DNA from 4 places in the Paenibacillus enshidis genome. Region 1 is predicted to be linked to each of the others. Evidence: riboswitches for the same ligand, from Rfam matches in the RefSeq annotation. Region 1 holds a riboswitch; each other region holds the start of a gene.
The links. Region 1 has a riboswitch for cyclic di-GMP ahead of ACE41H_RS16275 (transglutaminase-like domain-containing protein). Riboswitches for the same ligand answer to the same signal wherever they lie in the genome.

Region 1 (7,781 bases):
AAGAAAACATTATCTGGAGCAGCACTCCATAACACATTTATTTTCTTTTCCAATTGAAGAGTGTATAGAAGTGCATGAATATAAGCACGGTGAATGGATTATTAAGGAGGGCATGAGGCCGGATTATTTATTTTATGTCGTTGAAGGAAAGGCCAAAATTTATGTCACCCATCACAACGGGAAGGTGTCCCTGATTAATTTTATCCATGCTAAAGACTATTTTGGGGAAATGGAATTGTTGAATGAGGTGTATTATACAAAAGGGATTCAAACCTCTACCAGAACCGTTTGTTTTGCGTTTCCTTTTCATCGCTGCCGCGCACAAATGCTGGAAGATCCGTTATTTCTGCGCGGACTGACGAAGTTTCTGAGTGAAAAAGCAACCAAAATGGCTGCCAAATCTTCGCAAAGCCTCGCTTTCCCGCTTGAAATCCGGTTAGCGGATTTTATATTGCAAACCTCTGATGAAGGGGTCTATAAGGAAAAGCATGTAATCGTTTGTGATTTTCTAGGTGTTTCTTACCGGCACTTATTGTATGTGTTTGCACAATTTTGCGATAAAGGATATCTGCAAAAAGAAGGCCGTTACTACCGCATTCAGCAGTATGACTCCTTATATGAACTTGCCGGGATGCTGGGGAATAAATAACTTAATTGCTTGGCTATATACCCTACAATTATATAGAACTGATGCTGAGCCGTTCCATAAATGTCGGTAACGACTTTGTATGTTGAATAACTGGAATTTTATTTGTTTTGTTGAGCGTCGTATAGTACATTTTATTATTATAGTTCTACAAAATTGTTGCACCTAAAGGAGGCTAGTTTATGAGCAGTTCTTTGGACATTTTAAGACAGAGTAACGAATATCCTGTAGTGTTTATTGGTTCAGGTATATCCAAGAGGTACCTGGCTGACTTCCCGAGTTGGGAGGAGTTGCTTCAACGATTTTGGCGACAATTGAATATAGAAACAGATTTCTATGCTTTTTTAAATCAACTTAGAAATAAAGTCAGGGAAAGTTATGTATCTGCAACCGATAGTGAAGTGGCTTATTACACCAATATAGAGGCTGGAACAATAATAGAGTCCTCGTTTAATGAAAAATTTTATGCACAGGAAATCGAAATTGAAAACTTTACGCAACAACAAGCCTATCGAACACAAATCTCACCTTTTAAAAAAGCAATTTCAAATCATCTATTGTAATTTCTAAGGAGGACTATAGCCGATTTGATAAAAATTCGGTGCTTATCAGTACTAAAATTATCTCCCTTTTAGTTCATTCTCCAATTATTTTCTTGGGATATTCTTTAACTGATTTAAATGTTAGAAAAATCATTCAGGATTTTTCGACATCGCTCACTTCGTCAGAAATAAAGAGAATGAGTTCTCGGATAATTATTGTTGATCGAGTGGAAGGGATGCAGGAATTGTTGGAGAGGACGGTATATGATAAAGAATTAGGGTGTGAGTACACGGTAATTCAAACCGACAATTTCACTGAATTGTACGAGAAAACAGTTCAGATTAACCAAGGGGTATCCCCTTCAGAAGTTAGGCGTTTCCAGCAAGTTATAAAAAAATTAATTGTTGATAGTGGAAAAAAAGGGAGCTTAAATACTTTGTTGATTGCGCCAGAGCAATTAGAGGAGCTCGAAAAAAGAATAGGTGACGAGAAACTTGTAGTAGCTTTAGGTGACGCAACTTATATATTCCGGACACCAGATCTAATTTCATATGTGGAGGATTATATTTTTAATAAAAACGAGATACCTACTGAAATTGCACTTAGATATGTTGCGAGTCAGGGTAACACTGCTAAGATACCATTCTTCAGGCATGTTGAAATGGTTGATATTGATAAGACTGGTCTTAATGCAGTGGAGAAAGAGAAGATTAAGCAACGAATTGAACGATATCACGATTTAAATAGTTGTACTAGCGGAATTAATGCGTCTTATACAATAAGAATGAACTCGATTGAGGAAATACTTTCCTGCTGCTATAAAGAGCCAAAAGAACAGGACATTATCGCTTACAACATACATAGGCTAGCTAGGGATCAGATCGAAGCATATATTAAGAGGAAAATTGAAGTCGCGAAAGAGATTGGAGCAGGAAGTTTAAGTACTTCAATGCGGAGGTTGCTACTGGCATTCGATTATATATGCTCAAATTAAAAGAGGCCATCGCTGAACCACCGAAGTGATTGCCAATGACCCCTTGAATCTAACCCAATTATACATGATACCATGATTAATATCAATGGTTCATCGTCTATTGGGTCATGGTTAAAATGCACTTATGGCCAGAAAAGTATTCATCCTTGCACTTTATACCAAATTTAGGGAAAATAGTTTGGTGATACATCTTTTCTCAAACGTTGCTCATGCTTAAGAAGCCATTCCTTTCGCCATAAGCCGCCCGCATAGCCGGTTAACTTCCCGTTTGTACCAATAATTCGGTGACAAGGGATGACAATGCTTAATTTGTTTTTACCGTTTGCACTGCCGACCGCTCGTATGGCCTTTTCATTGCCAATGGAAACAGCAATATCTTTGTAGGACCATGTTTGTGCGTAGGGTACTGTTTTTAAAGAATTCCAGACTGTTTTTTGAAATTCGGTACCTTCATATATATAAGGAAATGTAAATTCAGTGCGCGTGCCTTTAAAATATTCATCAAGCTGATCATGGCAAAGCTTCAAAGCCTGGGGAGTTTCGTCATGGATAGCATTTATGATGTGATCCCGTTCTGTGAACAGGATAGAGTATACAGCTTGATCTGTTCCTTGTATTTCAATCATTCCAATGGGTGATTGGTAATCTAATATATGCAGTCTGCTCATATAAGGACCTCCAAGATAAAAGGTAGGCAGGCTCTCCAGCCTGCCGGTTAGAGTTCTTTGCTCATCTTACGAAACTCGCTTGGCGAGCAGCCTTTTAAGCTTCGAAACACTTTGTAAAAATTAGAGAGACTTTGAAAGCCAACCTCATAACCAATTTCAAGATTGGTCATACTGGTCGTTTGAAGAAGCTGTACGGCTTTATCGATGCGCACTTTGTCCAAAAAAGTACGTGGAGTCTCTGATGTTTCTTTTTTAAATAGCCTTTCAAGATAAAAGGGACTTAGACCGACCTGTTCCGCAACATCATTCAGCTTCAAATTTTGTTTATATTGATTCACTAAAATCGTCGTAATACTTTTAACGAATTCACTATGAGGAGAATGCTCAACCTCGGGCTGGCATCTTTTGCACGCACGATAGCCAGCCTTTTCAACTTCACTGATATTATGGTAAAACTCAACGTTTATTTTTTTGGGTTTTCTGGACCTGCAGGAAGGACGGCAGTAGATTTTCGTTGTTTTCACAGCTGTATAAAATAATCCATCATATCTCCGGTCGCAGGCAATGATTTTTTCCCACATCTCGTCAAATGAAAGATTTATACTGGTCATCACTTAATCGCCTTCCCTCCCAGTCTAGTTTTCATACTAAATGTAATGTATCCTGTGACTCCCATAATTCCTGAATGACCGACATTTTGCTTCCCCCTTCTGTTTATTGTAACTCATTTTATCAAGGAGGCTTTATTATTTCGTCCTCATTCTTGCTCTTATGGTCTGAGAGAGAATCGAAAAAGATCATCGAATGGGCGCAGAAATCAATGAATCTTGTAAATTTTCTCTTGATAGAAATAGAGATGTCTGGTAAGATAGTCTCACAAAAGCTACTCACGATAACGGCAAACTTGTCGAAAGGCGAGGACGCAAAGCTATAGGGCCTAATTGACGATATGTCAGATGGCAGCCAGCTACCGAAAAGAAGACGCTTTTTTTGTTTTCATTGGACAAAAATATATTGATATCTGGAAACTCTAGCACGATAACGGCAAACTTGTCGAAAGACTGGGACGCAAAGCTACAGGGCCTTCTTGACGTTATGTCAATGGCAGCCTGGCTACCGAAGGGAGTTTACAGTATGCGCAACGCAATATTCGCGATTGTAGGACTTTTTGCGTTATTATTGTGGGCTCCATTAGTACAAGCTACCCAATCTCAAAATTGGCTGGGCTTGGAACAGCTGGACCGTGGTGTGATCGTTATTCGATATGACGTGAAAGCCGGCATGAAGACAAAGCTCATGATTGCAAAAGGTCAGGACAAATATACATATATGCTTTTGCCGAACAAACGTCAGGAAGCATTTCCGCTGCAGATGGGCAACGGTGATTATATGGTTACCGTACTGGAACAGATCAGCGGTACCAAATACAAGATCGTTCAGGAAGCGCCTGTTACGCTTCAACTGACGAACAATAGCAAAGTGTTTCTGGGCTCTGTACAAAATATCAATTGGAGCGAACAGGACAAGGTCGCTCAGCTTGCAAAGAAGCTGACCAGGTCCGCTCAATCTGACGAGGAAAAAGTGCAGGCTATTTATGAATATGTTGTGGGTACGATCAGATACGACAAGGCACTTGCAACCAGTGATCTGACGGATTACCTTCCCGATATCAACCGTACGATTACCGGACAGAAAGGGATGTGCTACGACTATGCCTCCCTATTCGCTTCCATGCTGCGGAGCATCGGTATTCCAGCCAAGCTAGATATGGGAACATCGGAATACGTCGATGTTTACCACGCCTGGAACGAAGTTTATTTGAACGGGAAGTGGGTAACCATTGATACAACGGTCGATGCGGGCTGGAAAGCCAGCGGGGCTGATTTTAAAATGATTAAAGACGCCGCTCGTTATTCAGTATCCAAGTATTACTAAAATAGTATACATTCAATCTAAGCTTTGGACAAATGTCCAAGGCTTATTCGAGTTTGTAGAGAAATTGTAGAGATCGGGCAGTTATAATGCAAGAAGCCCATTTGGTTCTGGTGGGAAAAACAGGGACAATGAATCGTGCGCCATTAGAAATATGCGGAGGTGATGGACTGGACGGTCTCAACGGCATACAATTCAATGGAGTATAGATAATCTGATTTGCGCACGGCAGCAGGATCGGAACCGAACATTACGAGGGTGATGTAGAGACTGAGGGAGAGATTATGAAGAAAAAAGTTAGTGGAATCGTTGTGGCGCTGCTGCTTCTGCTTCAATCGCTGTTTGGTGTATCCGCCTGGACGGCCAATGCCAATGCGGCAAATGCATCGGCAAGCGTGCAGGAATCCGTGTATGGAGAGACGGAAGACGTTGGAGTCACGGATGACGTCTATATCCCACCAGCGCCGGTCAACAATACGGACAACATTTTAACAAAAGTGGTATTAACCGACTTGGACGGTAACGTGATCGATGCGGTATATAATCCGGACAGCACCCTGGACATCGGTAAGGCTGTCAATCTCAGCTACGAATGGGAGCTTCCGAACAATCACGGCTACAAGGACGGGGATACTTTTACCTTCGAGCTGCCAAAGCAGTTTGAAATTTTCACGGACATTGAAGCACCGCTCGTGGCCGATCAAGACGAAGTTGGCAGATTTACCGTCGATCGCAGCGGGAAGGTTGTCATGACCTTCAACGGTTATGTAGAGAGCCATTCCAATGTAAGCGGCATGCTGGAAATTCGTACGGAATTTACGAAGGAAACCATTAAGGGGAGCACGGAAGTCATCATCGCCATTCCGGTAAAAAGCGGAGTGCAGACCGTTATCGTGAATCTGAAGCCGCAGGGTGGAAAGCTGATTGATAAGCAGGGAAAAGCGATTGGCAAAGACCGGATTGATTGGACGGTTCAGGTCAACAAGTCGCTGGATAAAATCAAGCATGCGGTCATCACTGATACGATGCCTGAAGGCTCGGAGCTTATCGCCGACTCTGTGGAGGTGTACCGCCTGCAAGTTAACGGCGATGGCTCGACGGTCCTTGGCGAAAAGGTAGGGGCCGACAAGTATACAGTCGAAACGAACGGCGGTGCCAAACTGGAGCTTGCTTTCCAGGATGAAACGATCAGCAAAGCCTATGAGATTCGTTATTCGGCGAAGCTTGCCGGCGAGCAAACGCGTTTTGAGAACACTGCTGTACTGTCTGGCGATGGGATGGAAGATGCCAAATCGACCGCTACGGTAACGGTAGACCGCGGTAAGTTTTTGGATAAGTCATATCGCCAGGATAAGGACACTGGAATTATTACCTGGACCGTGAAATACAATTTCAACGAGAAGAAGATTCCGAGTGATCAAGCGGTTATCACGGATGAATTCAGTGCGATTCATACATTGGTTGCCGATTCGTTGAAGGTGTATAAAGGGAATTCGACGAAGGCCGAAGATCAGCTTTCACCGGATGAATACACCTTTACACCGACAGGTACGAACGGATTTACGTTGCAATTCAAGAGGGATATCGATTCTCCGTATACAATCGTTTATCAAACGAAGCCAGTCGACCGGACGAGCGCTGACGGGCAGCAGGTGAAGAATAAAGTCGTATCGGGTGATACGTCCAAGGAAGTAACCGCTCCGGCCCAAGGAATTCGAGCTCTGGTAAAGGGCGTTTGGAACGTCGACTTTGCCAACAAAACAGCGAAGTGGCTTATTACGGTTAATGGTGATAAAAAGCCGGACGGCACCAAGTACAGTATGGAGAATGTAGTCATCAAGGATACGTTCCCACAAGGCGGCCTCGATTTCATTCCAGATTCAGTGATCGTAAAAGCGGACGGGAAAGTTGTTCCGGCAAGTGATTATAGGGTTGAGTACGATAACGCACGCAGCGGTTTTGATATCACTTTCTCCAAGACCATTGACACCACGTATACAATTGAGTATCAAACCAAGTTTAATATCGATTGGCTGGAGAGCAGCAATAAGGATTACATGAACAGAGCCATCATGACATGGAGCGAGAACGGCGAAGCAAGAGGGCCGATTCAGCGGGATGCGAGCTTCTCTTCCGACGATTATACGAGAAATAACGGCGGTAAAGACGGCAGCTACGATCCTGTCAACAAAGAGATTACGTGGAACATCAAGATGAACTACAATCTCAAATCGCTAAACGAAGCGGTTGTAACGGATGTTCTGAAGCATGAGCAGAAGCTTGTGCCGAATTCGGTTAAGGTATACGAGATGAAGCTGACAGGAGAACGGAATGGGATTACGAAGGGCGTCCAAGTTCCTGCGTCTCAATATGAGGTGACGGAACCGTCCGCAGCGAACGGAAACCAATTGTCCATTCGTTTTACCGGCCCGATTTCAACCGCATACTGGATCGAGTTCAAAACATCGCTGCAAGGTACGTTGATTGTCAAAAATATTGATAATACGGCTGAGTTGTGGAACGGCAGCGATAAAGCGGCGACGTGGAACGCCAGCGTGACGGTTCCCCACGGCGGCGAATATGTGAAGAAAAGCGGCGCCCAAAACGGAAATAAAATCGATTGGTCCATTCGAATCAATGAAGGCCAGTCGCAAATTTCCAACGCCAAAGTTATCGATTATCCAAGTGCGAACCAAATCTTGATCGAGGACTCATTCCATCTGTACGCAAGCAAGATCAATGCAAACGGGGAAGCAGTCAGAGCTGATGAGCTGACAAAAGGTAAAGATTATACGTTAACCATTTCAAGGCTTGACGGCGATCAGGAGACGTTTGAATTAAAGTTCACGAATGCTATCTCCACGGCTTATATTTTGGAGTATCAGTCGTTCATTACCGCTGGAGATAAAGAGGCTGTACAAAATAAAGTGGCGCTCGAAGGAGATCAGCTGAAGACCGAGCTCAGGGAAACGACGGAAGAGGTTATTGTTCGCACTTC
Region 2 (7,781 bases), on a different contig from region 1:
ACAGAGGGGTCATCCCGGTGAAGGGCATAAAGCTCTACCGAGGACGTCTGCAGCCTCTCCAGGCTGCGGGCCAAATCCGCATCAATGGCTTCGCGGTTCACACGCGGTCCGTTTTGATCATGATGCGCCCCTTTGGTCAGAATCACCCACTGATCCCGATTCCCCTTTTCCTGCATATATCTGCCGATGACCTCTTCACTTTGGCCTCCGGTATAGATATAAGCCGTATCCAGCGTATTGCCGCCTGCCGCCAGAAAAGCATCCAGATTGCGTACGGCTGTGTCATAAGTTTCATGGGTGAAATAATCGGAGCCTTTAATCAGACGAGATACCGGTTTACTGGCTCCTTCAATCCGAATATAATCCATAATTGCTGTTCGCCTCCCTGATTACTTTAATTCTTTCTGAAGGGTGACCGGCTGCTGCCGTCAGGGTTATATTAACATTAGAAAGAAAACGGTTCCATATAAGAAATACGAAGCAGAAGTGCGGAATATCACTTCTTTTTTGTTATATCAGGAGTCTCACAGCATACGAAAGGGGTGCCCCAGGTCGTAGGACCTTGAAGGACACCCCGGATATCCGGATATTAAAAATGCGTGTTCAAAAAGTCAGGTTTTCAGCATCAAGAAGGTTGAATGAAGCTAGGGACTGAGGAGCGGAGCGTACGTTTGGGTACGTGAGCACCTGAAATGTTTCCGCAGGAAACATGCTTCGGAAGCATCTGCTTAGTCTCGGCTGAATTCAAGATTCGATGTCGAGTCCGCCTCCTGACTTCCTTCGTGATCAAAAGATGACTTTTTGAACAACCTCTAAAAGTGTCGTCCAGTGATATAGCGGCTGCCCCAGTAGCCTGTATTAATACTGGCGATGCCAACACCCTTGTTCGGCATGTTGCTGATCATTTTGCCGTTTCCAACATAAATGCCAACATGGTCGATCCGACCGGGCTTGTTCACGCTGAACATAACAAGATCACCGACGGACAGCTTGCTCTTGCTGTTCACTGCCTTCCCTCGTTTAGCCTGGGCTTTGGACCCCCAAGGTATGTTTATCCCGTTCTTCTTGAACACAAATTGAGTAAAGGAGGAGCAATCAAAGATGAGCCTGGAAGGATTGCGAACACCAAACTTGTATGTAACTTTGCCCTGATAGGACTTGGCGGTATTGACGATTTTGCTTCCGCTGGTTGCATAAAATTCCTGGGCAGAATCGGAGGCAGAAGCGGAGCTTGGAATTATGGTGCTTGCAGCAGAGAAAAGCATTGAGAGAGCTAGAGTAGCAGTAGCTAGTTTTTTCATGGGTCATCTCACTTCCTTGATTGGTAGATATATCAGTTACAGGTGTACATTAGCATAGGAGCTAACAAAAATTCCTTAGTGGATGTTTGGGTATGGAGGAAATTTCGGCCAAAGACACATGAAAATCGACTTGCGTGCCGATAAAAAAATAGAACATCGGGAAGGTCGGGTGAAGGTGAATGAAAGTTAATGGACGTAGAAAAAATGGAGCATTATGGATGAACATGTCTAGCGGATTTCACAAATTAGGTGATTACAGAGAGGAATTTGACGTCAGTACAGGGGACAGGCTTATGTCCAGTCTGACACGCCGAGTGTATTCCATCGTGCTGATTCAAATCGGGGAGGAGAGTTTTGCCGAGATTGAGCTATTTGTGAAGGGAGAAGCTGGTCTTGACGCCTGGAAGAACACATAAAACCTCAAACAGCCGGCCTCAAGTTCGAAGCCGGTTATTTGAGGTCTATTCAACGTTTCATCGTTACTCGCTCACTACTTTACGCTCGCCCAAGGGCTGTACCGGACGATGATTGTCAGGAAAAATGGCTGCAAATTGATCAATTTGCGCTTGCGACATCTCAATCGGGTTGTCCAGCACAATCCAGCTTACCCCCTCAGTGCATGATGGAGTTGTAAGCGAGCCGTTGTAACGGATGGAATGCAGGTTTTCCGGAAGCATGGATGCGAGATTAATGGTGCCTTCCAATTCAACCGTTTCTTCTGTTTCCTTGGCAGGCATGCTGCTCCATATGCTCTCGAACGCCTTGTTTTCAGCGCCATTGTTGATCAGAACACCAAGCACCGCAGTTTTACCGTCCTCGCTTTGATGGACAAAATGCAGCTCCATGTCCGCATTTTGTCCGTTAATCTGATGTTCGCTCGGGTGATGGAAATGGAACTGGGCAAGCGTAAATCTGCTTCCGTCCAGCATGATGTAAGGGTTGGCATCTTTCAGACTGACCTGGATCGTATGTCCGTTGTTTTGTATATTTGCTTCCGCAATGCCGTAATGGATCTCTATCGGCTGAATGGCATCCGAGGACGTTAGCTGGGAGCGTTTAATGTTGATGGGGGACTGCTGTGTTCCGTATTTGCATGCCAGGAAATCTTCATTCAGATCCCCCCAGTGCTCTGGTCCGGTGTCGCCTTCATATGACCAGTGAGCGGGGGAGACTACGGGAACAGAGCCTGTCTGAATGCCGGGAGTATCGGTGCCCGTTTCAGTTTCCGCGGCCTGGTTTGGCCGCTGGGTGCATCCAGCCATAAACACAAGGACAAGCAGCACAGTTATCCATGCGATTTGCAATCTGTTTTTCAGCGGCGTTTCCTTCTTTCTTGATGTGTATATAACTTATAATATTGTAATTTATTTCATATATATGCTCAAGGGCCGTCCCATTTTTCATGCAGCGGGACGGCCCTTGAGTGTAATATATTATGGGATGAATTTCCTTAAAAGGATGGCGGAATTATGCCCGCCAAAGCCGAAGGAATTGGACATGCTGATCATCAGCTCAGCCGGCCGTGCCTGATTCGGCACGTAGTCAAGGTCGCATTCCGGATCAGGCGTCTCCAGGTTGATGGTCGGCGGGACGATGCCATCCTGCAGAGATTTCACCAACGCAACCGCTTCGACGGCGCCTGATGCCCCCAGCATATGACCGGTCATGGACTTGTTCGCTGTGACCGGCATACGGTACGCATGGTCTCCGAACACTTGCTTGAGCGCGGCGGTCTCTGAGCGGTCCCCGATCATCGTGCTCGTGGCATGGGCGCTGATGACGTCCACCTGTTCCGGAGAGATACCGGCTTCGGACAATGCAGCAACCATCGCCCGAGCTGCCCCGTGTCCGTCCGGCGGGGTGGCTACCATATGGTAGGCGTCTGAACTCGCCCCGTAACCGATCACCTCTGCCAGAATGGTGGCTCCTCTGTTTTGCGCATGGGAGAGGGATTCCAGAACGAGGATGCCGGCCCCCTCCGCCATGACGAATCCATCCCGTTCCGCGTCAAACGGGCGGCTTGCCCGCTCAGGCTGTGCATTGCGGGTGGAGAGGGCAGTCGCATTGGCAAAGCTGGCCAGGGCAATATCCGTTAGGGCCGCCTCTGTGCCGCCCGCGATCATGATGTCCGAACGCCCGGCCTGGATATTGAAAAAAGCTTCTCCAATAGCAGTGTTTCCAATGGAGCAGGCGGTCACCGGCGACATGGAGGGGCCAAGCGCGCCATACCTGATGCTGATCATGGCGGCTGCCATATTGGAAATCATCATGGGCACCAGAACCGGACTGATCCGTTCCGGTCCGCGTGCGGCGAGAACGGCGCTCTGGTTCAACAGGCTTTGAATACCTCCTGTACCGGAGCCGACATACACCCCGAACCGCTCCCTATTTATCTCTTCAAGCTTGAGTTCTGATTGCTGTAGGGCCTCATCCGCAGCCGCCAGAGCGAACTGGCAGAAGCGGTCCATTTTGCGGGCTTCTTTAGTGCCAAAAAGCGCATTTGCATCGAAATCATGTACAATCCCCGCCATTTTCACCTTCTGCTTTGATGTATCCAGCGAATCTATTTGCGAAATTCCGGATTTCCCGCGTACAAGGCCGGACCAGAACGTCTCCACATTATTGCCCAGCGGCGTAATAACGCCCATGCCTGTGATTACGACTCTTTCTTTCTCCATAAAAGGAACCTCCCTTGAACTGAACAAATTCTGTTATCAGGGATAGAATGTCATGAAATTTATCCTATTACAAGATATAGTTTATGCTAGTATAATTAGTACCATAATAATTTAATGAATCGTTGTGAAAAAGGAGAGACCAATGAATTCGCAAACGAGGCTGCAGGTTTTATCCGCTTTTTTAAAGGCGCAGCGTGCCAAGCTTTCTCCCGAAGTAGCCGGGTTTCCGGGAGGCGCGAGACGGAGAACTCCGGGGCTGCGCAGGGAGGAGGTGGCACAGCTGGCAGGGGTGAGCACCACCTGGTATACATGGCTGGAGCAGGGACGCGACATCAAGGTGTCTCCGTCTGTACTGGATTGTGTAGCCACAGCGCTCCAGCTGACGGCTGACGAGCGAAAATACCTGTTCTCGCTCGCTCTGGAAAGCGGGTTGTCAGCATCCTATCCGGCAAAACAAGAAGTGCCGCTCATGACTCCCTCACTGGAAAAAATCATCACCGAGCTGCGCTATTGTCCGGCGATTATTTCAGACCGGACCTGTCATATTGTGGGCTGGAACCTGGCGGCTGCTTATGTATTTCTTGATTTTGAGCTGATTCCCCGGGAAGAACGCAATATGATCGAATTGCTCTTTTCACGCAGGGAATTCAAAAGGCTGGCAGTGAATTGGGAGCATTTCGCGAGCGGTTACCTTGCGATGTTCCGTTCGTACTATGGTCAGTACATGGAAGATGAATGGTATGATCATTTTCTGGAGGAGATGAAAAATCGTTATCCGGATTTTGAACAGATGTGGGAGCAGAGCCAGGTGAGCTACGCGCCGGATGTTCATCTCGAATTCAGGCATGCCAAGGCGGGCAAGATGGTGTTTGAGCTTACGTCTTTGCAGGTTTATGGTGAGCATGATCTGCGCTGCAGTATCTATACACCGAATACAGGCACGGAAGAGAAGCTAAAAAAATTGATGAATGAGCGGGGGGCATTGCAGGAGGAGCCGTATTCCTGACCGTCTTCAAGGGGAGGGGGACTCCTTTCTGTTCTCGACCGTTTTGCCAATCAGCGCAATTCGAAAAAACTTCTTTCTAAAATGCCTCAAATAGGGACAATTGATTGTCGCATTATGTCATACTTGATAGAAAGGTCCTATTCCCAAACGATAAAACGGCATATATATTATACTATATAATTAAAAATTTATTGTTCGTACGACAATAGCAAACCCACTGAAAGGTGGTGACGCAAAGCTACAGGGGCTAAGGTGAAACCTAGATTACTATGCCAGCCAGTTGCCGAATACGACGGAGCCTCCGTCTATTTTGTTATGGCTATCAAAATATGGACGGGGCTTTTTTCATTTTTGCGAATGGCTGCCGGATTCGGCAGTGGCGATGATTAGGAGATCGATTTCATTATTAGTCACTTATTCTTAAAGGGGAGAAGGGAGAATAATGGACCACAGAATATTACTTGAAGTAAACGATCATTTTCCTAATATTCTCAGTATGTCTGAAATAAAAGAGAGGTTGATTGAACGAAAAGAAATTCTGCATTTACTGCAAGAAGAAACTCGGAATATGAATGAGATGCTGTCGATACCCTATTTGTTTGTGATTACGGATACGGATGGAACCGTTATCGATTATTGCGGTACCGATTCGTTAAAAGGTTATTTTGAAAGAAATAATATAAGAAACGGTACATCATTCGCCATGAAAAACGCGGGAATCAATGCCATTTCATTATCTATGGAGCATCGAGCGGTGTCTGTCGTCATTGGAGACGAGCATAGCAACAAATTGTTCGCCGAATTGTCTTCTGTTTGTACACCTATTCGAATAAAAAATATAACTATAGGCTATCTAAGCCTTTGTTTTCATTATTTTCATGAGGTTACATTCGCACTGCCCCTCATTGAACATCTGGCAAGGAATATTGAAGACAAATTGCCTCAAAAGGACTCCCTTCTACAAAAAGAGCTGACCTATTCTCTCTTTGATCGATATGCATTAACCAATCGTGAAAAAGAAATAGCCTATGGGTGGCTGGAAAATAAAAACGTACCTGAAATTGCGGATATTTGTGGGATTAGTCAAAGTACGGTTCGTACGTTTATCAAAAAAATCTATGCCAAAACGAGTGTCAATCATAAAGGGGCATTTCTTAAGAAATTTTCATAGCGCTTAGGAGGAGGGGAGCTATCAGTTCTACATACACCAAAACAACAGCACTCCTATTTAAAGGAGGCATATCCGTCGTCAAGCATGACAACACTCCCGTTAATAGCTCTGGCTTCCTCCAATGAAATCATATATACAGCATCAGCTATTTGCTTTGGATCAATCAATTTGTTGCTCATACTTTTGGCTTTAATCTGATCTATGATTCCCAAGTCTCTGAATTCCTGGAGTAGGTCCGTATCAACGAAGCCTGGTGCTACTGCAACGACTCTGATCCCGTAAGGGGTGTATTCGAGCGCCACAGATTTTATCATCATGTTGACTGCTCCTTTGCTCACGTGATAAGGAAAGGTTCCGGGGCTAGCCAAATATCCGAGTACAGATGGGTTGTTAATGATGATGCCCCTCTTGTTCAGTTCAATCATTTTCTTGCCTGCTGCGAGAATTTCATAAGCCACAGCATGCTGATTTATACTAATCGTTTTATGGTATTCCTCCAGTGATAACAGCCACTCTCTTCCTACTCATCATGAATGGCCTCCCTTAAATATTCTGACAGACATCTCCATGATTCCTCAATTAGTGAATAAAAGAAATACCCAATTTTGGGGACTTCTTTTATTTCAGTAGAATTTTATAATTCTATGTAACAGAATATTGAAAAGCAGCTTAGAGCTTCGTATTACACATTGTTTGGTAATTGCCTGCACGGCTATTTATTAAGAAATGAGGGATATGCAATGCCATTCCATGGGGAAAGAACAGTTATCGTCACAGGCGCCGCTCGCGGCATTGGCTATTCTATTGCCGAAGCATTTGTTAAAAATGGTGACTTCGTCGCGATCGGTGATTTGAACGCGGAAAGTGCGGTTGGCCGTGCGAAAGATATTGGAGACCGGGCAAAAGGTTACGAAGTAAACGTTGGAGACCCGGAATCAGTACAGCTTTTTGTCCAACAGGTGATCGCAGAGCGGGGAAATGTCCATGTTCTGGTCAACAATGCAGGCTTGCAGCATATTGACAAGGTAGAGGATTTCCCTTTGGAAAAATGGAACCAACTGATTAATGTCATGCTGACCGGCCCCTTCTTGTTAACGAAGTACGTGGTCCCTTTTATGAAAAAACAACAGTATGGAAGAATTATTAATATTTCTTCTGTTCATGGTAAAAAGGGTGCCCCTTATAAATCCGCATATGTCTCTGCAAAACACGGCGTTGTGGGTCTCACGCGTACAGTAGCACTTGAAACTGTGAACGAGGGTATTACAGTTAATGCTATTTTGCCAAGTGCTGTGAAAACTGAATTGGTCATGCAACAAATAGCACAGGTAGCCAGAGCAGACGGGATCACCGAGGAGGAGGTTCTCCATAAGCATCTTTGGAGTAAGCAACCTCTGAAACGTTTTATAGATTCGTCTGAGATTGCAGCAGCTGCCATCTATCTTGCTTCCGATGCCGCCGCCGCTATAACTGGTGAAACGCTGGGCGTATCCGGGGGTATGTAATGCCAGGGGAAATGGGACATTCGAAAACCGTTGAAAGCTCTCTTGGAGGTTTAACCACAATATGGATCAACTGAATAAAAACAATTTACTGAATCAAGTAAAAATTAAAATCAATCAAGG
Region 3 (7,781 bases), on a different contig from region 1:
TCGGGCCAAGAAAGCCGAATATCTGCCCGGCCTGAACATCCAGTGTTAAGTTATCGACAAGCGTCCTGGAGGATTTGATCTTGGTGACCCTCTGCATACGTACAACGGGATCCATCTGCATCGTTCTGACTCCTTCCGTCCGGAAATACGATTCCCTAAGGGGACAAATCCGGTTTTAAACTATTGTACCATAATATTGTATATCTTCTCCTGTTCTGAATGGAAGTTTACATATTTCATCATTTGTTAGACGGCCTGAAAAAATCTACTATAATTAATGATGAAAGCACTATGCTTCGGTTTATTCGACTATTTGAACGTTTCCGAAAGTTTGCATTAGTCGAAACAAAGCTGGAGTATCATAACTTAGTGGAAATGGGAGGAAAACATGAAGAAAATAATTTCTCTGCTGCTCGTAACTAGTTTAATATTATTTGTGACTTCGAACTCCATTATTCAGTTGTCATCAATCCACGGAGGTGGATAAGCTAGCCCATTCCGACAAAGATCAGTGGGCAAACCGTTGATTTCATTAGGTCACATCATACTTCAGAAAAATGCAGGCAACTCCCTTGTGGACGTCGCTTGTATTTTTTATAGGTAATGACGTTTCGACAACTTAAAGGTTCTCTTACTTTTATTTACATAAATCTCACTTCTTTAGTCATAAATTAAAGTCATCGTTTCTGTTACTTTATAACTATATACGCCCACAAAGCCCGTCGTATCGCGAAAAAACTGTTCATTCCTCATCTATTTATAGTAAAATGCATATATGCTAATACATTAACCCAGTAAAGATACTATAAGTATCTTTATATTTTTGTAAAAATACAAAATGCAACATCACTTATTCATAATACTCCTTACCCTCTCAAAACAACTTGCAACCAGGAGGAGATACGATGGATTATGGCACCCGCATTGCAGAACTACGGGAGAAAAGGGGTTGGAAGCAGGAAGAGCTGGCACAAATTCTTGGAATTACACGGGCCGCTCTCTCGCATTACGAGAAAAACCGGCGCAAGCCTGATTTCGATACCCTGACGAAGCTGGCCAATCTCTTTGGGGTGTCGATCGATTATTTGATCGGCCGCATTCCGCAGACACAAATTGACATGGAACCGGATGTAAAGCAATTTATTGATCATCTTGAGCTTTCTGACAAGAATATTTTAAACCGCTTTAATCTTATGATTGACGGGCGCAGCTTAAGCGAAGAGGAAGCCAAACGCTTCATTGCGTTTATCCGTATGGAACGAATGATGGAGTAAGAGGGGCTGTCCCAAAAGTGTCCGCATGACATGGGAACATCCCAATTACAACACAAAAAGACCTCAATATCCACTGTATTAGTGGATATTGAGGTCCTTTTTTTCGCAAATTGACTTTTGGGACAGCCTCTTCGTTCTCCCTGTATTGCCCTTTTCAGTCGACCACCGCCTGTACCGGAGCCAGAATGTACTGGACGGATTCACCCGGCCCCAGCGTCTCTTCAAAATCCAGGGCCGGAGAAGCCGACAGACCGGATAATGTGCTTTGTGCCTCGGCATATGTGGCCCCCGGTCCAAAACGTTCCCCCTGATAGGTTCCCTGGTTCGGCATCGTTACACGGACCTTAATGCGCTGGCTTGTCGATTCGAAGTTCACCAAATTGACCAGCAGCTTGTTGGATTTCGCACCGCTCCCCGGCAGCGGATCAAGTGTGGACGTGTCCACCGCGCGCACATAGACCATTTTATCGGCAGTCTCGCTCTTGTTCAGCACCTCATAAGTCAACGGCTTGCCATGAGTGGCATATGCCAGGCTGAGACGTCTCATAATATCGACGCGTGAATCCAGACCGCTTGCAAACTCATGAATTTTCGTATTCGCAGGATTGTGATTGTTCAGATCAAAGCCTGTCTCAAATAAAGTGAAATCCTTGTAGAAAGCGGCATGCTGGACGAGCATATCGGCATATCCGATTTGTGACCGCATAATCCGGTCGAAAACCGCTGCCTGCGGCTGGCTCGCCCCATAAATCGGTTTATCCGTATGGGAGTCGGAGGTGCCGAATTCCGTGTTCAGCATCGTCTTGCTGAGCCCATCCTTGGAGCCGCTGAAGGTCTGCAGGTTTTCAACAAAGCTGCCTCCCCGTCCCTGCACATACGATTCACCATAGGCATGGCCGTTGGTCAGATCCGTGACATTCTCCAGCTCAAGGCGCTGCTTGGGATCCCTTTCCCATCCGTCCGGATCGCCGCACTGTTGTTTGCCTCCTGTCTGGTTTTTGCATGATTTGACGGAATATGCCGGCCAATAAGCCCATCCGGGAGCTACTGTTTTCATATGAGGGGCAATTTTCTTCCCTTCATTGTTCAGCCAGTTGGCTACCGCCAGATTGACCGCTTTGGAACGGTTGAACAGCCCCGGTTCGTTGTCGACTTCAAAATACTGCACATACGGGCCGTAATTTTGAAGATATGAAGTTAACTTCTGTTTGGCGGAATCCGGCAGTGTACCGTCCGCATTCAGCTTGATGTCGCCTGTATACAGGTACAGGGCAACAGCTTGCATGTTGTACTGCTTGAGGGTCTTGTAATAATTGTCCAGATCGGAGCATGCGTTGCCGACGTTGCTCGCACAGGTAACCCGCATTATATTTCCGCTGTAGGCGATCCCCAGCCACTTCATCACGGCCGGAAGATGACGGGTAGCCCCTTTATCATAATAAAACTCGTTATTGTTTACATTGGTTCCCGTGCGGATGTAGCTGCCATGAATCGGTTCAGTAACCGGGGAAGCAAGCTTCTCAAGACTCAGGCTGTCCCATGTCCACCAGAGACTCGAATTCTCCGCCTCGGAGCAGTACAGGCACCGGGCCACCCGGAGCTTGAGCTGGTTTACCCCTGTCTGCAGCTGTTCTTTCGGGATATACAATTGATAATTGCTCTTGAAGGTATACGGACTTTCCGTTCCCGCCACGCCCGCAATCTGGATCATGCCGGAAAACTGGTGATTGGAAAATACAGACATCTGCGGCACCGCTTTGCTGGCATCCAGAATGCGGACATTAAAGCGCACACCGTTGGCCGGAACGGTATCCAGCTCATACTCCAGCACGAGCTCCGGATGGGTCTCGGCATTCAGCCCTGGAGGAACGGATCCGTTAAGCTGAATAACAGGGGAAGAGGTCCTGACGGCCTGCGCCGCGCCTCCCGCTGCCTTTAATGCCGTTCCACTCACTGCTTTAACGTCTACTGTAAGGGATTCCTTGCCCGTTCCTCCTTGGAACTCGGTGGAAGAATCATTACTGACGCCAAGCATCCATAAAGTTGTAGCCGCAGTCTTGTCATTTTCCTGATTGCTTTTGTTCGCATAACCCAGAAGCAAAAACAAGACAGCTAAGCCAAGCAAGCCCAAAAGCAAATATGCATACTTGTTCGCCAACCCATTTTTCATTGTTCTTGTCCACACTTTCTGTACAGAGTCATCTCCGGAACAAGCGAGCTATTCCGCAGTATGGAACAAAGCGCTTGAAGGAATGACCGCTTTGGCCTCCTGTCCGCTCTCCCACATCAGGCGTGCCATGGCATCACCTGTTCCTTCATAATACTCCACTTTGATGTCGTAGAGCTGATCTGCCGTAAGGCTGATGCTCCCTTTGCGTTCCGTCCAGCTTTGCTTGAACCAACTGTCAATAATCAACTGCCCATCCACCCAGACCCGGATTCCGTCGTCGGAAATGGTCGTAAAAGTATAGGTACCGCTGTACCCCGGTTTTACCTTGCCTGTCCAGCGTGCGGAGAATTGATCGGCAGGCACTGCCGGATCCGGCGCGGAGCTGCGCCAGTTGAAATCCAGCTTGGCATCCGTGCGTGTAAGCACAGGTGTCCCGCTTAGATTGATATTGTTGAAGAATTCGGCGTGCAATCCCTCGTTTACCGTACCTGGAACAGGCTCAGGTGCAGGTTCCGGTGCAGGCTCGGGATCGGGTTCTTCCCCGACCGGCGGCGCTCCCGGAGGAGCAGAGTCGGGTGGCTCCACAGGAGGGGCTTCAGGAGGAGCGGCCATGTCGGCAATCAATTCATCCCTGGTCAACGTTCTGTCCTCATTCATGTATGCAAAAATTTGACGGTTCGAATTGTTTTGTGTCAGCATGTTGCCCCAGGTCATAGAGTATACCCATCTCGGCTGGGCCGACAGCACCCTCTCAGAAGGCATTTCACCGTGCTCGCCAATGGCAATCGGTTTATCTCCTGCCAGATTGAGCAGGCCGTCATAATAGCTCTGCTTAAAATCATTGTCATAGATGTCCGCAGCCAGAATATCGACCTTGGACAAACCGGGGAACGAACTGGCATAAGGAGCAGCCCAAGCGTTCGGAGCGTTGGGATTCCAGACCCACAGCAGATTGTTCAATTGGTGGACATTCACAAATCGGTCATACATGATATCCCATAATTTCACAAAGTTCCTCTTGTTTCCCCACCAGAACCAGTCCCCGTTCATTTCGTGGTAAGGTCTCCACAGAACAGGCACACCCGCATCCCGCAGCTTGCCGAGGGATACCGCGACCTGATCCAGATCTGCGATCAGCCTTGCATATTCCTTGGTCCCTGGCGTTACATACTTGTTAAATTGCGCCTGGGTGATCTTCGCCTGCACATTGGCCCAGGTCAACGGTTTACCGGGAAGCGCCTGATGAAAGGTCATCGTAACGATGCCGCCAGCATTGTGCCAATTCATGGCGCTATATACAACATTGCTGCGCTGGGCTTCGGTCATCGCAGTCGACTGGTTGGAAACAGCACCCAGCTCATAGCCGTGCAGGCCAGCGTACTGTCCACTGATGTTCTTCAGCTCGATGTTCAGTTCATCAGGGCTTTCCAGATAATCATGCTGACCGGTAATCATTCCGCTTCCGTCCAAATTTAACAAATACATATATAATTCGCGCGCCTCGGCTGAAGCAGCAGGATTAATCGGCGCTGCAGCGGCCTGGGCAGCAGAGTGTTCACGGGACAGTCCCGATGGAAGCAGGGAACAAAACAGCATGACAGGCAACAATTTTTGAAAAAATCGATACATAGAATAAGTTTTCACCAATTCTCTCCCTCTCGGTAGCCAGGCTGCCAGCCCTCTAGGGGGTAAGGCCCTTTAGCTTTGCGTACACCTGCCTTTCGGCAGGGTTGCCATTTTTCTATGAAGGCTATGAAACTCCCTCTTATCCTAGAATATCGACTCGGAATTTCCAAAAATTAATATATGATTCACACTAGAACCAATTTTCCAGGATATTTTACAAAATAACCTGTAAAACTACATCATTTTTTTCATTTATATGCGCAAAAACGCAACCTGTGCGTTTTTGTATCAGATTATAGAATTTTCTCATGAAATGAACTGATGCAAAGTGATGTCGTTCCAATCTATGCAAAAGCGGACGATATCTTCTTCCACCAGTTCGGAACCTGTCTGCACCTCAATCAGTTCTACATCGGTTACAGCCAAAATGCTGTGCTTCGTGCCTTCCGGAATGCGGACCACGTCGCCAGCTTTTACTTTATGCAGCTTCTCGTTCAGAATCACTTCCGCTTCGCCGCTGATGATCGTCCATATTTCGCTCCGCTTTCGATGAAGCTGGTAGCTGATATTTTTGTCCTGCTCGATGCAAATCCGCTTGGTGAGCACTTCATTGCCCTCCGGATATTTCACATAATCCACAACCCGGTAATGCCCCCAACGGCGTTCCTCGTACATCGGCCGCTGATTGTGAGCCTTCAGCACTTCCTTGATCCGCGGGCTTTCCGCTTTGTTGGTTACAAGAATACCGTCCGGGCTGGCCGCAACGATCAGATCACTGGCCCCGATAATAGTAACTGGAATGTCCAGTTCGTTAATCAGGTTTGTATTCACACAATCCTCGGTCATCACTCCCTTGCCCACCTGACGCTGCGACATTTCCTCTGTCAGCGTATTCCAGGTGCCGAGATCCTTCCAGAAGCCGTCATAAGGGAGCACTACAATGTTCTCTTCCTTCTCCACCACTTCATAATCAAAGCTTATTTTAGGCAGTATATGATATTGCTTCTGCAGTTCTTCGTAATTCAGCGGAAGCCCCTTCCCTTCCAGTATCTTCAGCAGATACCCCAGACGGAAGGCAAAAACTCCGCAATTCCAGAGCGCGCTCCGCTCGATCAGAAGCTCGGCCTGCTCCCGGTTCGGTTTTTCCTGAAAATGACTGACCTGCAGGCAGCCTGCCGCTCCGGCCGAGCCTTCTTTCGGAATAATATAACCGTATTTTTCGGACGGATAGGATGGGATAACACCCATAAGAGCAAGATTGGCGCCCGTTTCCTGCAGCGTGTATTCCATACGTGCCACCGTATGGAAGAAGGTTTGCTCCACATACGGATCCACCGGCAGGATCGCAATGACCGTATCCGGGGATGCGCCGGCGACACTGTATAGATAACTGGCTGTAAGCGCAATGGCCGGAAAGGTATCCCTGCGTTCAGGCTCCACGATAATGCTGGCATCACTCCCGATTTGACTCTGAATCATTTCGAACTGAGCTCTGCCGGTAGCGATATAAGAGGAATCCGCCATTCCGGTGTCTCCCAGCTGTCTCCATACCCGCTGCACCATGGACTCAGGATGTCCTTCCGGGCTTTCCAGAACTTTCAGAAACTGTTTGGAACGGGAATCGTTGGACAGAGGCCATAATCTTTTACCAGAACCGCCAGACAAAAGCACCAATTTCATAACTCCACTCTCCCTCCATGAAGTAAATTTCCTAAAAAGGACAATTTTTCCCAGCCACTTATATTATACTGCACCTGCAACGCTTGGCGAAAGGCCGTTAAGCCCACTCATGCGTGGTCTGCCGACCGAATAATACTCTAATCCGGATTCGGCGATCTGCTGTTCAGTGAATACATTGCGTCCGTCTATGAGAATCGGCTTGCGCAGCACAGAGCCCAGCATGCGCAGGTCAACCTGTTTGTAGTGATCCCAGTCGGTCAGCAGACAGACGGCGTCAGAGCCAAGCGCCGCTTCTTCAGGCGTGGAGCACCACTGAATAAACTCATGATTAAACTGCTCCCTGAATTTGTCCATTGCGATCGGATCATGGACTTTGACGAACGCGCCTTCCTTCACCAGGGTTTCCACAATTTCGAGGGATGGCGCCTCCCGGATATCATCCGTATTCGGCTTGAAGGACAAGCCCCATACACCTACATGTATGCCGTTTAACTGCCCGAGAGATTCGCGCAGTTTGGAAATCATCATATAGCGCTGATCAGCGTTGACCTCCACTACGGATTTAAGCAGCTTGAACTCGTAATCCACATTGCCTGCGATTTGAATGAGGGCATTCGTGTCCTTCGGAAAGCACGAACCCCCGTATCCGATTCCTGCCTGCAGAAAGGAGGAGCCGATGCGCTTATCCATGCCCATGCCAACCGCTACATTGGTAACGTCAGCACCCACTTTTTCACAAATATTAGCAATCTCGTTAATAAACGAAATTTTTGTTGCCAGAAAGGCGTTGGAGGCATACTTGATCATCTCGGCACTCCGGATATCCGTTACATAGATATTGTCCGTAAAATCCTGATGAAGCTCGACCATCGTCTCACGCAGCGCAGGATTGTCAATACCGATAATGATGCGGTCAGGATGAAGCGTATCGCTGATCGCGGAGCCTTCGCGCAGAAACTCGGGTGCCGATACAATATCAAATGCATGACGGGTATGCCGTGCAACCACCTCACGGATTTTTTCGTTCGTTC
Region 4 (7,781 bases), on a different contig from region 1:
GCGAAATCCCCTGCTCTTCAGCCAGACTGGCATAAAATGTAGCAGGAAAGCTGCCGCTTACGATCACAAGGATCATAAGAATAACTAGGACTTTCTTCATAACTAACCTCCGATTGAATTTGTCTATATTTCTTTTATATCGGAGATATTTTAAAAAATATTAGTAAATTAGTCTCATAAATCATAATTTTTTCCGTATACATGATCAATTAGAACCACTAACAATGTCCTATCAAACAATATGAAGAAGATTCTACTGAATTGAACACATGATTTCTGCAGTAAAACTGTAAAGTGCCAGCCGAAATTTTCTGGCTGACCCAATAAACATGCAAAGCTATTTTCACAAACCACGTCTCTGCAATGGTTCCTTACGCAAATGAATTACACAGTTCTCAAACAGGCCCGTTGCCCGAATGATGGATCCAGTACCTCTGAAGACTTTATGAAAATATCACATGGGCAACCGAATATAAAAACGGGCCCCGCTGTTATCGCTTTGCGCCCACACCTCGCCGTCATGGGCCTCCACCAGCTTTTTCACAATCGCTAGTCCCATGCCGCTTCCGCCTGTCTGCCTATTCCTCGACTTATCCCCACGGTAAAACCTTTCAAAAATATACGGCAGATCCTCCGCTGAAATCCCTGATCCCGTATCGCTAATGACGAGGTAAACCGCCCCTTTTTCCTTACGTTCCCGGACGCTGACAGCCCCCCCGGCAGGCGTATGGTGAAGGGCGTTGGTCAGCAGATTCACGAGAATCTGCTTCATCCGGTCCACATCCATAAGCAACCTGACATCTGAAATGCCCTCGTACCGGAGCCGCACCCCTTTCTCAAGAAAAGTGGCTTCCATCAGTGCAGCAGCCTTTCCGACAACGATCCGCAGACTCTCTTCTTTCCGTGAAAGCTGGAATTCCGGCGAATCCATTACATTCAACTCCTCCAGCTCACTGACGAGTTGGATCAAACGCTCCACTTCTTCCAGACAGGAGTGAATCCGCGCGGGCGTTGGCTCCCAGACCCCGTCCTGCAAGGCCCTCATGTGGCTCTTTAGCGTCGTCAGCGGCGTGCGCAGCTCATGAGCGATGTCCTGGGACATGGACATGCGCAGCGACTGCTGTTTCTGTAGTTGTTTGGACAGCCGATTCAGGGAGGCCCCAAGCTCCGCGATTTCATCCCTGCCTTCCGTGTTGACACGTACGTCCAGACTGCCCCTGCTGATCCATTCGGCAGCCTGTTTCATATGGACCAGCGGGCGGGAGATGCGTTTCGCAAAATAAACGCCGATAATGAACGCCAGCAGCAGGGAAAACAAACCTGTCAGCAGGATCGACTGAAGGAGGGCGCTCTCCAAATGATCCATCAATGGAGACAGTCTTTTACCTGCCAGTGAGACCTGATCCATATACATCGAGATATGATAATGAGCGGCAAACATGCTGATCACGGCAAAAATGGCAACGATGCCTGCGGCCATGCCAACGATAGTCACGGCCAGCCGGATATACAGCCGGTTAAACATCAGCCCTCACCGCCAAACCGGTAGCCAAAGCCGTACACCGTAAGAATGTAGCGCGGATTGCGGGGATCTTGCTCGATCTTTTGCCGTACATTTTTGACATGCTGATCGATAATGCGGATATCCCCATCAAACCCGAGACCCATCACCCTGTCGACCAGCTCCTCCCGCGGAAAGCGGCGCTGCGGATATTTGGCGAGCAGAAGCAACAGCTTATACTCACTTGGTGTAAGGCTGAGCGGCTCCGAATAGTGGTATACCTGATTTTTCAGCGAATCGATGCGGAGATGCCCGTTATTAAAAGAGATGACGTCCGCCAATAGCTGCGAATCATCTGTCCGGCGCAAGATCGCCTGTACTCTGGCAACCACCTCATTCGGGTCAAAGGGTTTGATCATATAGTCATCGGCCCCGATGGACAACCCGCTGATACGGTCCGCCTGGGCTATTTTTGCGGTCAGCATGAGAATCGGTACGGAACTGAATTTGCGCACCTCCCGGCAGACGGTCTCCCCTTCCATGCCGGGCAGCATCAGATCCAAGATGAGCAGATCAACCCGCTGGCTGCGCAGTACAGCCAACGCTTCCTCACCGCTCGCACATTCCAGTACGTGAAAATGCTCCTTCTGCAAATAAGAAGCCAGTACCTCGCGAATTTTCTGTTCATCATCTACCACCAAAACGGTTTTCAAGGCATGTCCCTCCGTCGCCCAAGTTATACCGGAATTATACCACTCCGAATATGTATGAATCCCCTTGCCTATTAATTTCACCATTTCTGTTTAACCTAAACTTGTGAATATCTTTTGAAGACCGCTGGAAAATGAAAAAGCACCGGAAGCAATCCCTCCAGTGCTTTAAGCGTTAACGTATTTGGAATGTCCGGATCACCCGGATCGATATGATATCTGTATTCAACGGGTCAACGGGTTTAAATGTCATGCTGTATAAATCATACAGTCTCACCTCAACGCCGTATTCTTTGAACTTGTCAGAAAAATCTCCAATCGTAGGCCTTGTCCCCGTTTCGCAAGTAATTCGGCACTCCTCAAGCTTGATTTCTCTACTTTTGTATACAAATTCCACATCCGATTGATAAATACTGCTCACCCTGTTATTTCTCCCTCCGAATTTAAGGTAGCTCAGCCGCCATAGATCCCTAATTGCATCCTTAGGCCTGCAGCTTTGCGTCCTTGCCTTTCGGCAAGTTTGCCCTTGACATAAATGGTGGATCCTCCACTTAAAATAATATAATATATTTTTTCTGTTTTTTCGACATCTTACCGCAAAAAACGCTATTCATCACTCTTGTTTACTTTTTCTATTGTAGTGTTATCATAGATTGTAGTTCCTTAATGGATATGTACATTTCTGAAAGAACCTATACACGTTCAGATTCTATAAAAACCAAAGTATCCCACTTATCATTCATTTTTCAGGAGGTAAACATATGGCTTACAATATCCCAGTCGAAGCAACGCTTGAGGTGATGGGCGGCAAATGGAAGGCAGTCATTTTGTGTCATCTGGATAAAGGCGATAAACGGACCAGCGAGTTGAAAAGACTGATGCCTAGTATTACGCAGAAGATGCTCACACAGCAGCTGCGGGAGCTGGAAGAGGATGGACTTGTGAAAAGGCAAATCTTCGAGCAGGTTCCGCCCAAGGTGGTGTATTCCCTGACCGACTACGGCTGGTCCCTGAAGCCTGTCCTGGATGCCATGTGCGCATGGGGCGAAAAGCATATTGAACAAGACGGTCAAGCAGTCGAGGTTTAATGCCGCTGCTTCGGAACATGCACTTAAATCATCTGCACACGGAAGAGCCGGATTCCTGTAACTCAGGACTCCGGCTTTTTCCGTGATCTGCGTCTTCTTTCCTCCCGCTCCCTTCCTAGTAGGTACCTGGAAGTACCTATAGTACTTCAAAGTACGTACTATTCTTTTTCACGCGAAGCATCCATAATAGCATTTGCCGGCCGGCTAAAATATAAAAATAGGAGTGGAACTGAACATGTCGTCGGACAATAAACGCAGTACTCTGTCGCTGCTGGCTTTGGCCATCAGTGCCTTTGCGATTGGGACAACGGAGTTCATCAGCGTGGGATTGCTTCCCCTTATCGCTGAAGACTTGAATATATCTGTAACCATGACCGGATTAACGGTCACTTTATATGCGTTGGGCGTTACGTTCGGCGCTCCGGTATTAACCTCTTTAACTTCAGGAATACCAAGAAAAACGCTGCTGATCTGGATTATGATCGTGTTCATTGCCGGCAATTCACTTGCAGCCTTCTCTAGTGGAATCGGCATACTGCTTGCGGCACGGGTCATTTCTGCTTTCTCGCACGGCGTATTTATGTCCATCGGTTCAACCATTGCGGCTGACCTTGTGCCGGAAAATCGGCGGGCAAGCGCCATCGCCATCATGTTTTCCGGCTTGACCGTGGCCACGATTACCGGGGTGCCCTTCGGTACGTTTCTCGGACAGCAACTGGGCTGGCGTGCAGCCTTTATAACCATAGCAGTGATCGGTATTATGGCCCTGATCGCCAACTTGATTCTCGTTCCAGGCAATCTGCGGAAGGGGGGCAAAACTCCGGTACGGGATCAGATCAAGCTGATTACCAACGGACGGCTGCTGCTTGCTTTTCTGATTACGGCTCTCGGATACGGAGGCACCTTTGTCGTCTTTACCTACCTGTCTCCCCTGCTGCATGATATTACCGGCTTTGGAGAGACAACCGTAGCTTTCATTCTGCTTCTGTACGGCCTTGCGATTGCCATCGGCAACATCATCGGCGGCAAGGCCGCCAACCGCAAGCCGCTTTCGGCGCTGCTGTATATGTTTATTATTCAGGCGGTGGTCCTGTTTATTCTGTTCTTCACGGCCCCATTTAAAGTGGCCGGCCTGATTACGATTCTTTTGATGGGCCTGTTCGCCTTCATGAATGTGCCCGGTCTTCAGGTGTACGTCGTGAACCTTGCCCAGCGTTTTGTGCCGCAAGCCGTGGATGTCGCTTCCGCAATCAATATCGCGGCCTTTAACGGTGGGATCGCTCTTGGCGCTTACTTGGGCGGCATCATCGTGGACGGTCCGGGACTTATCCACACTTCATGGATCGGCGGTCTAATGGTGGTCGGGGCTGTAATTTTGACAGGCTGGAGCCTGCTGCTCGCCAGAAAAGACAAAGACGCCCCCACCGGGGAAGCTGTATAATGTATTTATCCAAGGACTGTTTCTTCCTGCTGAGGAGCAGTCCTTTTGAATACGAGCCCCTGTGAAAGGAGAATGGCGTATTTTTGCTACCAAGGATATTTTGAGCGTATGGAGAAAATTCGATCATTTCCCGATGGAAACCTTAACAAAAGCATGGTACTTTCAAAAGAATTCCGGGATAAAGCAAAGAGAAGTAGCTCAAATGAAGGAGCATCACGAGCAGTATGGTATTACAGGCAATTGCTTTGACCTCGCTTTGTGGCTGCTGCATGAGTTTGAAAAAGAGGGAATTGAAGCCTATCCGATCGGCCATGATTTGGGTACACCGAATGCACATGTTGCCATCATTGCGAAAAATGAGGAAGGGCACCGCTATCTTTGCGATTTGGGAGATCAGTGGCTCAATCCGGTGCTGGTAGATGCCGATAGCGAAGATTATACTGATGAGAGATTAACAGGCTTCTTTCCTGCGGCAGAGATACAAGTGCAATCGGCTGGAGATTTATTCACCGTTCTATACCATAGGCCAAACGGAAAGAGCAGCGAGCAAAGCTTTCATCTTGCCTCTATCCCAATCCATGAGTTTTGGCAAGCAGCCGAAATCTCGCAAAATACAATTAAGAAGAGGCCTTTATTGGAATGCAGAGTTCCCTATAAGCATGAAACCGCCCATTGGGAATTTTATGACTGGGAAAGCTTTCTGAGCACAACCGAAGGATTATTCAACGAGCCTGAAGCAGAATCTATAGAACAATGGTGTACTAGAATCCACCAGAAAACGGGTTATGACACAAAGTTCCTCTCCGAGGCATTGAACATATACAAAAAAATGTGAAAACCGCCTACTGCAGGCGGTTTGGGTGTTATTATGCCTTGTCCCGATCTGACTGCAAATTTCGCAAAAGCTCAAAGATTTGCCCTCTGTGATGCGCCTCATGCTCGACCAAATGATAAATAACCCATTCCGGAGTTACGTCATAGGCTTCAAGCTGCCTTGGGGTTCTCCAGTCCGTTATGTCCATGCCTTTAAAATGAAAGAGCAGCCTGTCGCGGACCGCTTGCAGACGGTGAAGATGCTGTTCCATGGTATGGCCTTCAACATGGACCAGAGAACCGTTCTCCAACCTGTCATCCTGCAGAAAAAGAGTACGGATTTCCGGTTCATATTCGCTGGCTTCAAGCACCTCGATATACAGCCAATCCGCCTCAATAAGCGCAATATGATATAGCAGCGACCCGATGCTGTGCCGTCCTTCCAATTGCCGATCCAGCAGATCAGGGCTTATGCCATTCAACTTTTCCAAAATGGTTCTGCGCACGTCCTCCAGACACCAAAGCCATCTCCCGATTTCGGGCTCATAGCCAGGCAGGGCTGTCATCTGTAGTGATTTTTTGACCACACCATCACTCTCCTTTGCTTTCAATATTCTAGATGGGGGATGCTTTTCCTCTTGCTTGACTTGACCAGAGACCCAAAGCATATTTTCCAGAGCGCAGGGTCAAGCTGTATTTTCACAAAAAAGGGAAGAGTCCTGAACAATTTATGAAACCTTTTGTACCAGGCTGTCCTGGCGGCCAAACTTCAACTACAATGATAGTATCCGGCAGGTTCTGAACAAAGACTGCTCAAACGCACAGAAAGGGGAATTCCATGAAGTACGTTAATGGAGAAGCGTCTGTCATTCTTACAGCAGCACAACAGGAAACCGGGCCAACAGAGTCCGGAACCACAACGGAGCAGACAACGGACTATGTATATCATGAGCCGGAAAGAACTTATATGGGCCTGATCATTGGCATTATCCTGATCCTCGTTATTGTAGGGGCCCGCATCGCGTTCTCGGTCTGGGCCAAAAAAAATAAATAATCCGAATTGCCTCCTTCCTCTTCAAATTCCGATATTATTCGTAATTTCTACGCCTTTTCGGTATAATGAAAAGTATCGGTTGAACTTGAGGAAGGTGAATGATTGTGGAACCCGAACTGAGAAACGAGGAAGATTGGAATAACGACTGCCATCAGCCCAGGGAAGTTCTTGATGGCATAAAAAATAAACTGGTTGATTTACAAACGGCTGCTGATATGGCCGAAATCTTCAAAGCGCTGGGCGATCCGACCCGGATCAGGCTGATCTACGCCCTGATTGAGCGGGAGCTGTGTGTGCATGATCTGTGTGTACTGCTGGATATGGGGCAGTCCGCCGTCTCGCACCAGCTTCGCTATTTGCGCAATTTACGCATCGTCAAACGCCGGAAGGTGGGAAAAACGGTGTTCTACTCACTTGACGATACCCATGTAGAGCAAATTTTTCTGCAAACCCATCAGCATATTACCCATCAGTAAAAAAACACAGCATCAATCGGTGCATATTGGCTCCGGGTTGACGCTGTGTTTCGTTTTTTCAGGCAAATTTTACGCTAATTCCTTCGTTCGCAGCACCCTCATGGCATTCAGCACGGCCAGCAGCGTAACCCCGACATCGGAGAATACGGCCTCCCACATCGTAGCAATGCCGAAGGCTCCCAGCAGGAGAAATACGGCTTTGACCCCCAGGGCAAACAAAATATTCTGCCATACAATGCGGCGTGTGCGTCTGGCGATATGGATCGCGGATAACAGCTTGGAAGGCTCGTCGGTCATAATAACGATGTCCGCAGCCTCAATCGCCGCATCCGAGCCCAGACCGCCCATGGCAATCCCGACATCGGCCCGCGCAAGTACGGGAGTATCATTCATGCCGTCACCGATAAAGGCAATTTTGTCCCTGCGTGCTTTTTGCCGGTCCAGCTTCTCAATCTCCTCTACCTTATGCTGCGGCAGGAGCTCGGCGTGCACTTCGTCCAGACCAAGCTTCCGGCCTACGGCCTCACCAACAGCTTTCGCATCACCGGTAAGCATGATCGTCTTTTTCATGCCCAGCTCTTTCAAGGAGCGGATGGTCTGTTCCGCATCCTCCTTAATCTCGTCCGCAATGACGATATACCCCGCATAGCTCCCATCGATAGCTACGTGCACGACCGTTCCCGGTTCTTCAGGTGTCT

Region 2: it holds a riboswitch for cyclic di-GMP, as region 1 does, so the genes downstream of both, ACE41H_RS00940 (helix-turn-helix transcriptional regulator) here and ACE41H_RS16275 (transglutaminase-like domain-containing protein) in region 1, are expected to answer to the same signal.
Region 3: it holds a riboswitch for cyclic di-GMP, as region 1 does, so the genes downstream of both, ACE41H_RS09615 (glycosyl hydrolase) here and ACE41H_RS16275 (transglutaminase-like domain-containing protein) in region 1, are expected to answer to the same signal.
Region 4: it holds a riboswitch for cyclic di-GMP, as region 1 does, so the genes downstream of both, ACE41H_RS21990 (hypothetical protein) here and ACE41H_RS16275 (transglutaminase-like domain-containing protein) in region 1, are expected to answer to the same signal.

The regions. Positions count from the first base shown of each region.
Region 1 covers NZ_JBHHMI010000014.1:101,582-109,362, reverse strand. The annotation lists gene yeiL (transcriptional regulator YeiL) at 1-649, shown strand, start outside; gene ACE41H_RS16300 (SIR2 family protein) at 829-1,209, shown strand; partial or broken gene ACE41H_RS16295 (hypothetical protein) at 1,248-1,310, shown strand; gene ACE41H_RS16290 (hypothetical protein) at 1,437-2,183, shown strand; gene ACE41H_RS16285 (methylated-DNA--[protein]-cysteine S-methyltransferase) at 2,348-2,851, opposite strand; gene ACE41H_RS16280 (bifunctional transcriptional activator/DNA repair enzyme AdaA) at 2,899-3,462, opposite strand; cyclic di-GMP riboswitch class I at 3,739-3,826, shown strand; cyclic di-GMP riboswitch class I at 3,885-3,972, shown strand; gene ACE41H_RS16275 (transglutaminase-like domain-containing protein) at 3,986-4,786, shown strand; gene ACE41H_RS16270 (collagen binding domain-containing protein) at 5,068-7,781, shown strand, end outside.
Region 2 covers NZ_JBHHMI010000001.1:220,737-228,517, forward strand. The annotation lists gene ACE41H_RS00910 (aldo/keto reductase) at 1-368, opposite strand, end outside; gene ACE41H_RS00915 (C40 family peptidase) at 813-1,301, opposite strand; gene ACE41H_RS00920 (hypothetical protein) at 1,520-1,717, shown strand; gene ACE41H_RS00925 (carbonic anhydrase) at 1,781-2,605, opposite strand; gene fabF (beta-ketoacyl-ACP synthase II) at 2,735-3,979, opposite strand; gene ACE41H_RS00935 (helix-turn-helix transcriptional regulator) at 4,122-4,985, shown strand; cyclic di-GMP riboswitch class I at 5,183-5,273, shown strand; gene ACE41H_RS00940 (helix-turn-helix transcriptional regulator) at 5,428-6,156, shown strand; partial or broken gene ACE41H_RS00945 (SDR family NAD(P)-dependent oxidoreductase) at 6,210-6,659, opposite strand; gene ACE41H_RS00950 (3-hydroxybutyrate dehydrogenase) at 6,897-7,661, shown strand; gene ACE41H_RS00955 (class I SAM-dependent methyltransferase) at 7,723-7,781, shown strand, end outside.
Region 3 covers NZ_JBHHMI010000006.1:168,532-176,312, forward strand. The annotation lists gene ACE41H_RS09600 (ABC transporter ATP-binding protein) at 1-121, opposite strand, end outside; gene ACE41H_RS09605 (helix-turn-helix domain-containing protein) at 906-1,274, shown strand; gene ACE41H_RS09610 (hypothetical protein) at 1,429-3,444, opposite strand; gene ACE41H_RS09615 (glycosyl hydrolase) at 3,493-5,073, opposite strand; cyclic di-GMP riboswitch class I at 5,102-5,189, opposite strand; gene ACE41H_RS09620 (sugar phosphate nucleotidyltransferase) at 5,377-6,750, opposite strand; gene ACE41H_RS09625 (UDP-glucose dehydrogenase family protein) at 6,814-7,781, opposite strand, start outside.
Region 4 covers NZ_JBHHMI010000031.1:36,512-44,292, forward strand. The annotation lists gene ACE41H_RS21975 (S8 family serine peptidase) at 1-100, opposite strand, end outside; gene ACE41H_RS21980 (sensor histidine kinase) at 455-1,525, opposite strand; gene ACE41H_RS21985 (response regulator) at 1,525-2,214, opposite strand; gene ACE41H_RS21990 (hypothetical protein) at 2,387-2,632, opposite strand; cyclic di-GMP riboswitch class I at 2,656-2,746, opposite strand; gene ACE41H_RS21995 (winged helix-turn-helix transcriptional regulator) at 2,973-3,299, shown strand; gene ACE41H_RS22000 (MFS transporter) at 3,535-4,740, shown strand; gene ACE41H_RS22005 (hypothetical protein) at 4,820-5,575, shown strand; gene ACE41H_RS22010 (DinB family protein) at 5,607-6,140, opposite strand; gene ACE41H_RS22015 (hypothetical protein) at 6,392-6,607, shown strand; gene ACE41H_RS22020 (ArsR/SmtB family transcription factor) at 6,712-7,083, shown strand; gene ACE41H_RS22025 (heavy metal translocating P-type ATPase) at 7,153-7,781, opposite strand, start outside.